3 regions of the Tumebacillus sp. BK434 genome follow, and region 1 is predicted to be linked to each of the others. Evidence: predicted binding sites of a transcription regulator. Region 1 holds the regulator's gene; each other region holds the start of a gene.

Region 1 (3,254 bases):
TTTGGTCCTTGATCCGCTGCATCGCCTCCTGATTCAAGCCGAGCAGTTCGGAGATGACAAAGGTGCGGGCGATCGACTGGTACAGCACCTCGACGAGGTTGCGCACCTGCCGGGTGCCGACACGCCGCGCCAGCCCGACTTTTTCCAATGCTTTGAGATGATAATTGACGCGTTGCGGCGTATCATTGATCATGCGCGCCACTTCGGCAGCCGACGCAGGATCGGTGAGTTTCGAGAGGATCTCCGCCCGGAGCGGGTTGAGCAGCGCGGTGGCCTGCTCCGGCAGTTCCACATACCAGGTCTCTTGGATCAGCTCCCTCACCTCCCCTAAAAACTTTGTGCTTCGTAAAAATATATTATTACGTTATGCGGCGTTTGTCAAAATGATACAGCAAAAAAATGGCAGACTGCCACCGACAGCCTGCCTTGGTCTCGATGATCTCCTGCTGAATCCCGTGTCGCCCGGCATGATGCCGGACGCGGCCTCCCAGCCATGGAAACCGCGCCATCCTCATCAGAAGCTCAAGCCTCCGTCGACCGCCAGCACTGCGCCGTTGATAAAGCTCGCTTCATCGGACGCCAGGAACAGGTAGGCGTTGGCGATGTCGCGCGGCTGGCCGAGGCGGCGCAGCGGCGTCTGCATCTGCATCGCCTGCAGCACCTTCTCCGGCACTTTGCCGGTCATGTTGGTGGCGACAAACCCCGGTGCGACCGCGTTGACGCGCACGCCTTTCGGGCCGAGCTCTTTCGCCCATGTCTTGGTCATGCCGACGACGCCCGCCTTGGTCGCCGCGTAGTTGGTCTGGCCGACGTTGCCGAACTGGGCGACGACCGATGCGGCATTGAGGATCACGCCGCTGCCCTGCGCCATCATCACCTTGGCGGCCGCCTGCGTGCAGAGGAAGACGCCGGTCAGGTTGATGCCGATCACTTGGTCCCACTGCTCCTGTTCCATCTTGACGAGGAAGCCGTCGCGGGTGATCCCGGCGTTGTTGACGAGGATGTCGACGCGGCCGAACTTTTCGAGCGCGGCGGCCACGATCTGCTCGACGTCTTCGGACGAGGACACGTCCGCTTTTACAAAATGAGCTTCTGCGCCGAGCCCGCGCAGTTCTTCGACGGCAAGCGCGCCGTTCGTTTCATCAAAATCGGCGAGGATCACCTTCGCCCCGTTCTGTGCGAACAGGATGGCCGTCTCCTTGCCGATGCCGTTCGCTCCGCCGGTGATGATTGCTGTCTTGTCTTGTAAGCGCATATGCGTTCTCCCTCCATGTTGAGCCTGTTCTGCTGATCGAATTATACCATTCGTTGTTACATGCCAGTTGCACCTGTCCGAAAAATCGGAAGAATGTCGGAAATAAGAACTTACGTTTGTATCTGTTACCAAGCTGTGGTATAATTTTTTCAACATCGAATCTGCGAACATATTTTCCCATCATCATAGAGTTCTCATACCATGTAGTCAAGGAGTGTATTCTGCAATGATCAAGCTGTCCAAGCGGCAACAGGAAATCATGGATTTTATCAAACGAGAAGTCAAAGACAAGGGGTATCCGCCATCGGTGCGTGAGATCGGAGAAGCGGTCGGCCTTGCATCCAGTTCCACCGTCCACGGCCACCTGGCCCGCTTGGAGCAGAAGGGTCTGATCCGCCGCGACCCGACCAAGCCGCGCGCCATCGAGGTGCTCGATGAAGAGGGAGCGTCCGATTCCCGCTTTGAATACTCGACCGTGATGGCGCCGATCGTCGGCCGCGTCACGGCGGGGATGCCGATCACCGCGATCGAAAATGTGGAAGACTACTTCCCGCTGCCGACCCGCTTTGTCGGTGATAACAACGTCTTCCTGCTCAACGTCGTCGGCGAATCGATGATCGATGCCGGCATCTACGACGGCGACCTCGTCATCGTCCGCCAGCAGTCCACCGCCCACAACGGCGAGATTGTCGTCGCGATGACCGAAGACGACGAAGCGACCGTCAAGCGCTTCTATCGCGAGGCCGACCACATCCGCTTGCAGCCGGAGAATCCGACCATGGACGCGATGCGCTACCGCAATGTCACCATCCTTGGCAAAGTGATCGGCGTTTTCCGCGAGATCATGTAAAATACGTAACCCGCCCTTTCCGGGCGGGTTTTTTCATGCATAGAAAAGCCCCTCATCTCGCCGAGATGAGGGGCTTATCGCTCTTAGTACGTGGTCAGGTATTGGTTGCGCTCCCACTCGGTGACGGCGGTGCGGAACATATCCCATTCGATTTGCTTCGCTTCGACGAAGTGCGCGATGACATGCTCGCCCAGCGCATTGACGATAACTTCGTCTGCGAGCAGCTCGTCGATCGCTTCTTTCAGGGAAGCCGGCAGCGAAAGGATGCCGTTTTCGAGGCGCTCTTCTTCGTTCATCACGTAGATGTTGCGGTTGACCGGATCGACCAGCTTCAGCTCGCGGCGGATGCCGTCGAGGCCCGCTTGCAGCATCGCAGCCAGCGCGAGGTACGGGTTGCAAGCCGGGTCCGGGTTGCGAACTTCGACGCGGGTGGACAGGCCGCGGGAGGCCGGGATGCGCACCAGCGGCGAACGGTTCTTCGCCGACCATGCGATGTAGCACGGCGCTTCATAGCCCGGAACGAGACGCTTGTAGGAGTTGACGGTCGGGTTGGTGATCGCTGCAAAGCCGCGTGCATGGAGCAGAATGCCAGCCAGGAAGTGCTTCGCTTGTTGAGACAGGCCGAGCTCGTCGCTTTCATCGTAGAATGCGTTGGTGCTGCCTTGGAACAGGGACATGTGGCAGTGCATACCGGAACCGTTGATGCCAAAGATCGGCTTCGGCATAAAGGTTGCATGCAGGCCGTGCTTGCGGGCGATCGTTTTGACGACCAGTTTGAATGTCATGATGTTGTCCGCTGCAGTTACAGCGTCGGTGTATTTGAAGTCGATCTCATGCTGACCGACTGCAACTTCATGGTGGGAAGCTTCGATCTCAAAGCCCATCTCTTCCAGCGTCAGCACGATCTCGCGGCGGCAGTTCTCGCCGAGGTCGACCGGTGCGAGGTCGAAGTAGCCGCCTTGGTCGTTGACTTCGGTGGTGATGTTGCCTTTTTCGTCGAGTTTGAAGAGGAAGAATTCCGGCTCCGGACCGACGTTCATCGTGTCAAAGCCCAGCGCTTTTGCGTCTTCCAGCGCGCGCTTCAGCGTGGAGCGCGGGTCGCCCGGGAACGGGGTGCCGTCCGGCATGTAGATGTCGCAGATCAGGCGG
Region 2 (3,254 bases), on a different contig from region 1:
CTGTTTGGAATACTTTTTACAAGTGGGTACATCGTTCTTTATCTAAAATCTTCACCCTCTCAACGAGTTGATGTGCGAGCGAGACTTTGGTACGCACTGAAAATACTGCTCACGTTTACAGGTTTGATTCTCGCGATTATCTTGTTGGGTCAACTGTTTAATCTACGATAAAAAAACCGCCTGTCCCTTCTCAGGGCAGGCGGTTTTGCTTTTATCACACTGCTCTTACAGCAGGCTGTAGGTGATCGAATAGAGGAGCGAGACTAGCATTGCGATCGCGAGGACGAGGGAGATGGTGCGGACGAGCTTTTGGTTCATCGGGAATCTACTCCTTTCAAAGACTGTCGTTGCTAGTATAACATGAGAGAGAATACGGGGAAAAGAACGGAGGAAGATCATGGCAGACGCAACGGGCAGTGTGGAATTTTGGAACGGGCATGCGGAGGAATGGGAAGCCGGGACGGAACGGGATTGGGAGCAAGGGCCGCGGCGGGCGGTGCTGGAGTTTTTCTGCCGGATGGTGCCAGAGACAGGGCGTGTGCTGGACGTGGGCTGCGCGACGGGGGTCAGCACGCGGCGGCTCTTGGAACGGGGCTATGCGGCAGTCGGCGTGGAGCAGTCGCCCGCGATGGCGGAACTGGCGCGTGGGCGCGGGGTGGAGTGCTGTGTGAGCGAATGCGACCCGCTGCCGTTCGCCGATGATTCGTTTGACGCGGTGTTCGCCTGCACGTCGCTGGAGTGGTCGGCCAATCCGGCCGGCATCGTCCGCGAGATGGCGCGCGTGGTCAAGCCGGGCGGCATTATCGTTGCCGTGACGCTGGGCCCGTACACGCGGCCGCGGCAGTCGGCATTCCGGCGGCTGTATGGCGAGGCGGTGCCGCATAACATGCTGATGCCGTGGGAGCTGTCGCGCCTGCTGGAGGAAGCGGGGCTGGCGATCCAGACGCAGGAAGGCTGGTACCCGCCGCAAGTGCCTCCTCTGGCGGTGGAACTGCTCGCGGCGAACTGGGTGCTGCAGGCGTCGGTAGCGATGCTGTATGGATTTGCCGCGCACAAGCCGGTAACTGAATAAAAACGGGAAAAAGCGGCCTGCCGGTGACTCGGCAGGCCGCTTGGTATGTGTGGCTTAAAGTACGCGCACGATGTTTTGGATCGGGAGCAGAAACTTGCCCCATTCGTTGCAGATCTGCAAGCTTCGCGTATCCGGCTTGTAGGCGACGACGCGGCCTTCCACGGTGTGCTCGCCGTCCGACTCGCCGACGACAAATCGCAGCGCTTTGCGGTGCATCATCGCTTCCTGAACCCGAATTTCGATCTCCTCCTGCATGTCTTCGGTCATGACCGGCGCCGAGTACGGCTGCGTCTCCCGTTCCAACAGACGGGTGCGGTGTTCAGGCAGAATCATGCGGTGACCTTCCCAAAGCTTGTTTCCACGGTTCATACGATTCGATCGCTCCCTATACATAAAGTGTGACTGCGGACGAGTACAATATTACGATAACGAACATTTGTTCTCATTATACGCGATCTCTGTACAGAAAACAATTCCCTGCCGCACGTCAACGAGAAGAGTATATTGTCGAAAGCTGCCATTCATGAGACTATAGGGACATAAGTCCTAATTTTTATGAGTGGGGATGATATCGTCATGTTTTTGGCAGATGCGTTCTATGACCGGAAGATTACGTGCCCGCTATGTACTCATGTCTATACCACGAAAAAAGTCCTATCCAAACACGTAAAAACCCAAAAGGTGGAAGGTGACTTCTACGCGATCTATAGAGATGTGAATCCAAATTACTATGCGGTCAATGTCTGCGGCCAGTGCGGATATGCGTTTCTGGACAAGACAAAACCGAAGATTACGGCGTATAAGCGCGAACGTTACCGCCAGCATGTTGTTTCGCGCTGGGTCCCCCGCGAGTACGGCAGCCTGCGCTCGATCATGGAAGCTGTGGTCTCGTTTAAGCTCGCCGTGTTCTGCGCGCAGTTCATGGACGAGCCGGAGCGCACCGTCGGCGGCCTCTGCCTGCAGGTGGCGTGGCTGTACCGGGAGCTGGGGGAACACGGGCAGGAAGAGCGCTTTTTGCGCGATGCGCTCGATTTTTACACCTATGCGTATGAAAATGACCGCACGATCGACACCGACGGGCGGATGACCTATCTGCTCGGCGAACTGCACCGCCGCATGGGCGAGCAGAAGGAAGCGATCCAATATTTTAATCAGGTGATCAGCGACAAACAGGCGCTGCCGAAGTACGTGCGCATGGCGCGCGAACAGTGGTCCCTGATGCGCGAAATGCAGCAGATGTCGGGTTGAGCCCCGGCCCCTTTTTCCACTATAATGCAGGCAGGGAGGTGACGGCTGTGGCCACCGTGCTGTGCGGGACGTGTGCGTGGGGCGACCATGAAGATTTTTATCCGAAACGGGTCAAGCCAAATGAACGGCTGGAATACTATGCGCGGTATTTTCCGCTGGTCGAAGTGGATTCCAGCTTTTACGCCATTCCCAATCCGAAGTATGTGGAGCGCTGGGCTGCGACGACCGGGCCCGGCTTTACGTTTAATATGAAAGCGTTTAAGGGCATGACCGGCCACGAGCGGTCGCGGGGGCCGAAGGAGCGGGCGGAGCTGTTTCCGCAGTTTCGGCAGGCGATCCAGCCGATGGTGGAGTCGGGGAAGCTCGGGGCGCTGCTGTTTCAATTGCCGCCGTGGTTCGTGCTGAATCGGGAACATGTCGATTATCTGCGCGTCTGCCGGGATTATTTCCACGACCTGACCCTGGCGGTGGAGTTTCGCCACCGCTCGTGGTTCGAAGGCGAGATGCGGGCGAAGACGCTGCAGTTTCTGCGCGGCGAAGAGATCGTCAACACGATCGTCGATGAGCCGCAGATCGGCGACGCTTCGATCCCGGCGGTGGCAGAAGTGACAGAACCGTCGCTTGCGCTCTTGCGCTTTCACGGACGCAACGAGGAGACCTGGTACATCAAAGACGCCAAGCATGCCGGCGAGCGGTTTCGCTACCACTACCGGCAGGAGGAGCTGGCGGAGTGGGTGCCGAAGATTCAGCAGCTGTCCGGGCAGGCGCAGCGCGTGCACGTGCTGATGAACAACAACTTTTCCAACTATGCGGTGCAAAATGCGTTTGATATGATGGAACTGCTCGGGCAGCCGGTGAAGCGGGCGCCGCTCATCACCGACCAGCTCGATCTGTTTTCACTGGAAGCGAAAGGCGGGATGCTTGAATGAGACCG
Region 3 (3,254 bases), on a different contig from region 1:
ATCTTCTGCAGATCTTCATTGTCGTAATACTCCAGATGGCAGACGACGCCAAAGCGGTCGCGCAGCGGCAGGGACAGCATCCCCGCCCGCGTCGTCGCACCGACGAGGGTAAACGGCGGCAGGTCAAGGCGCACGGAGCGCGCCGCCGGCCCTTTTCCGATGATGATGTCGAGCGCATAATCCTCCATCGCCGGATACAGGACTTCCTCTACGCTTTTGTTCAAGCGGTGGATCTCGTCGATAAACAGCACATCGCCTTCTTGCAAATTGGTCAAAAGTGCCGCCAGATCGCCCGGGCGTTCAATCGCCGGGCCGGATGTGACGCGCACGTGTACGCCAAGCTCATTGGCGATGATGTTGGAAAGCGTCGTCTTGCCAAGGCCGGGGGGACCGTACAGCAGGACATGATCGAGCGCTTCCCGGCGCATCTTCGCCGCTTCGATATAGACTTTCATGTTTTCACGCACCTTGCGCTGCCCGATCATCTCGTGCAGATAGCGGGGGCGCAGCGTCTCCTGATCGCTGTCTTCCTGCAAGGGTTGAGATGTGACGAACCGATCTTCCACGAAATACCTCTCCTTATTGGCGCATCATTTGCTTCAGAGCGAGCTTGATCAGGCTTTCAAGTGGAACACCTTCAGTTATCTCTTCCGCAAGGCTTCGGACAACCTCATGCGCTTCTTTTTCAGTATAGCCGAGACTGGTCAACGCTTCATGCAACTCGGCTCCTAGTCCTTTAGATGCAGGCGCTGCCTTCACCGCGCCTTTTCCGCTGGACAGCGGCGGCACGGGCAGCAGGGTGGCCAGATCGTCCAGCTTCTCCTTGAGATCAAGGATCAGGCGTTGGGCCGTTTTCTTGCCGATGCCCGGCAGTTTGGTCAGGAAATTGACATCTTCGGAGCGAACGGCAAACACAAACTGGTCCGGAGTGCCTGCGCCGAGGATCGATAGTGCAACTTTCGGCCCAATGCCGTTCACATTGATCAGCCGGTTGAACAGCTCTTTCTCTTCTTTCGTGCGGAACCCGTATAAAAGATGCGCGTCCTCCCGAACATGATGGTGAGTGAACAGGCGCAAGGTTTCGCCTTCTTTCATTTGAAACGCGGTGGTGCCGGTCACGAACACGCGGTACCCGACACCGTTCACGTTGATCACCACATGGTCGAGCTCCGCATAGGCGACGACGCCTTCAACAAATGCGATCACGGCTTCAACTTCCTTTCGGCAAGGCTTTGCAGGGGAGCGGTGTGCGCGTGGGTGATCGCGATCGCCAAGCCGTCTGCCGCATCGTCCGGCTTGGGGATTTTGGCGAGCCCAAGCAGCATGCGCACCATCTCCTGAATCTGTTTCTTTTCGGCTTTTCCGTAGCCGACGACCGACTGCTTCACTTGCATCGGGGTATATTCTGCGACTGCGAGACCGGCCTCGCGTGCTGCGAGCAGCACCACGCCGCGCGCTTGGGCCACATCGAGCGCAGTCGTTACGCTCTTGGCAAAGAAAATCTGTTCGACCGCCATCGCATCGGGCTGATGCCGCTGGATGATCTCGCGAATGGCGCCGTAGATCTCGACCAGCCGATCGGGAATCGGCGTGTTGGGCTTCGTCTCCACACACCCGTACTCCACAGGTTTCAATCGGTTGCCGATCAAATCGACCACGCCGTATCCGGTTCGACCGTATCCGGGGTCGATTCCAAGTATCCGCATGCTGGCAATTCCTCCTTAGACGTTCGGTAGGAATGTATTCGATGCCGAACATACATTTCCTTTTTAACATAGATCCCGCGAGAAAGCCATGGCAGTTACAGGTAGACATAATGTAGCTTCCCTCCCGACTCCAGCTGTCATAAATCGTTCACTTTCGACGTAAGATGAGGAGGAACAGGGGAAATGCTGCAACTCCCTCCAAAAATGCTGCTTTGCTGTATATATGCAGGGCAGGCTTTTCCTAGAATTTCCCGAAAAAACATCTTAATAATCTGAAACCTTTTACATGTCCGATTCGTCTATTTATATAACGAACTCGATGATGTGAAAGGGGCGATGGTGTCTTGGTTTCCGGAGTGATCGCGCTTGTTCTGTTGGTAGGTACATTAGGGTTTGGACTGACGATGATCGCGTCGGTAGAGAACGAAAACGCTGGAGAAGACTCAGACCAGGGCACCAACGTCAACGTTCAATAGCAGCAGGTACATGGCAAAAAGGCACAGTCCGCTACGGGCTGTGCCTTTCGTTTTTCAGTTCCGCATAGCGCTTCTCCTCTTGGAGCGCCGCCCATTCGAGGCGCGGCAGCAGCGCTTTTTTGTTGCCGTTCTTGCCAAAATCATACCATTCGCGTATCACCAGCGACGGGTAGGTCATCAAAGCGTGGAGCAGGCGCCGGTTGTCTTCGCACAGCGGGTACGTGCCTTCATACGCCTCCACCATCTCCTGAAACAGCCCTGGCGCGTGTCCGTTCAGATATAAGGCATGATTCAGCAATTGGTACAGGTCATGCGCCCGCACATCGAATCCGGCGAGGTCAAAGTCGATGATCGCCGCCGACCCGCCCTGCCAGATGAAGTTGTGCGGCGCCGGGTCGCGGTGGCAGAGCGCCCCGCGCCGCGTGTCCCGCTCCAGCGCCCGCAAGAAGCTCGGCCCCTGCAGATCGCGCACCGCCTGGCGCGCCCGCTCAGCAAACGGACGCCACAGATCGCGCAAGGCGATCGTGCGCAGCGTCGCGTCCTGCGCGCGCTCCAGCCGGTGGCGGTACTTTTCCCACAGCGGCGGCACGCGCAGATAAAACGACTTTTCCACCTGCCGGGCGGTCGGCACGCGATGCAGGCGGGCCAGCGCCGCCGCAGCCGCGTGGCGCTCTCTGCGATCGTGCAGCGAAAGATGCCGGCCGGCAAGCCACGGCTGCAACGTCCACAGCGCGCCGCGATCGCTCATGTAGGCGCTGTTTTCTTTCGTCTTGACATAGGGGGCGATCTCCACGCCGCTTCGCACGACCACTTCGAGCGCAGTGCCGAGCGCGTCGAGCCGCTTTTTCATGCCTTCGCCTTCATAGCGTTTGAGAATCATCGCGCCGCCGCTGGTGCGCACGCCGGTCACGGTGCGCAGTTTGACCGCGTGGGAAAACGTGAGTCCATACGCCCGCTCCAACTTCGCGAGCAGGCTGTCTGTCAGCACAGTCCCATCCCGGCACCCCCTCTCCATAAAAAAGGGAAGCCAAGACGGGCTTCCCTTTCCCTGCGATCAGTCTTCTTCGCGATA

Evidence for each region. Region 1 encodes LexA, which represses DNA repair genes until DNA is damaged. Its sites were predicted from a motif close to CGAACATATGTTCG; they were not measured.
Region 2: EV586_RS13005 (YolD-like family protein) is a predicted target of LexA. The motif match lies at 1,502-1,515, and genes of this name have one in related genera.
Region 3: ruvC (crossover junction endodeoxyribonuclease RuvC) is a predicted target of LexA. The motif match lies at 1,752-1,765, and genes of this name have one in related genera.

Annotation. Positions count from the first base shown of each region.
Region 1 is NZ_SLXS01000001.1:695,839-699,092, forward strand. Features, by position in the region: gene EV586_RS02240 (winged helix-turn-helix domain-containing protein) at 1-322, opposite strand, end outside; gene fabG (3-oxoacyl-ACP reductase FabG) at 515-1,255, opposite strand; gene lexA (transcriptional repressor LexA) at 1,482-2,105, shown strand; gene glnA (type I glutamate--ammonia ligase) at 2,189-3,254, opposite strand, start outside.
Region 2 is NZ_SLXS01000004.1:365,061-368,314, forward strand. Features, by position in the region: gene EV586_RS13000 (class I SAM-dependent methyltransferase) at 398-1,072, shown strand; gene EV586_RS13005 (YolD-like family protein) at 1,127-1,441, opposite strand; gene EV586_RS13010 (DUF2225 domain-containing protein) at 1,649-2,320, shown strand; gene EV586_RS13015 (DUF72 domain-containing protein) at 2,368-3,249, shown strand; gene EV586_RS13020 (hypothetical protein) at 3,246-3,254, shown strand, end outside.
Region 3 is NZ_SLXS01000004.1:14,801-18,054, reverse strand. Features, by position in the region: gene ruvB (Holliday junction branch migration DNA helicase RuvB) at 1-566, opposite strand, end outside; gene ruvA (Holliday junction branch migration protein RuvA) at 580-1,206, opposite strand; gene ruvC (crossover junction endodeoxyribonuclease RuvC) at 1,203-1,706, opposite strand; gene EV586_RS11795 (phosphotransferase) at 2,214-3,170, opposite strand; gene safA (LysM peptidoglycan-binding domain-containing protein) at 3,237-3,254, opposite strand, start outside.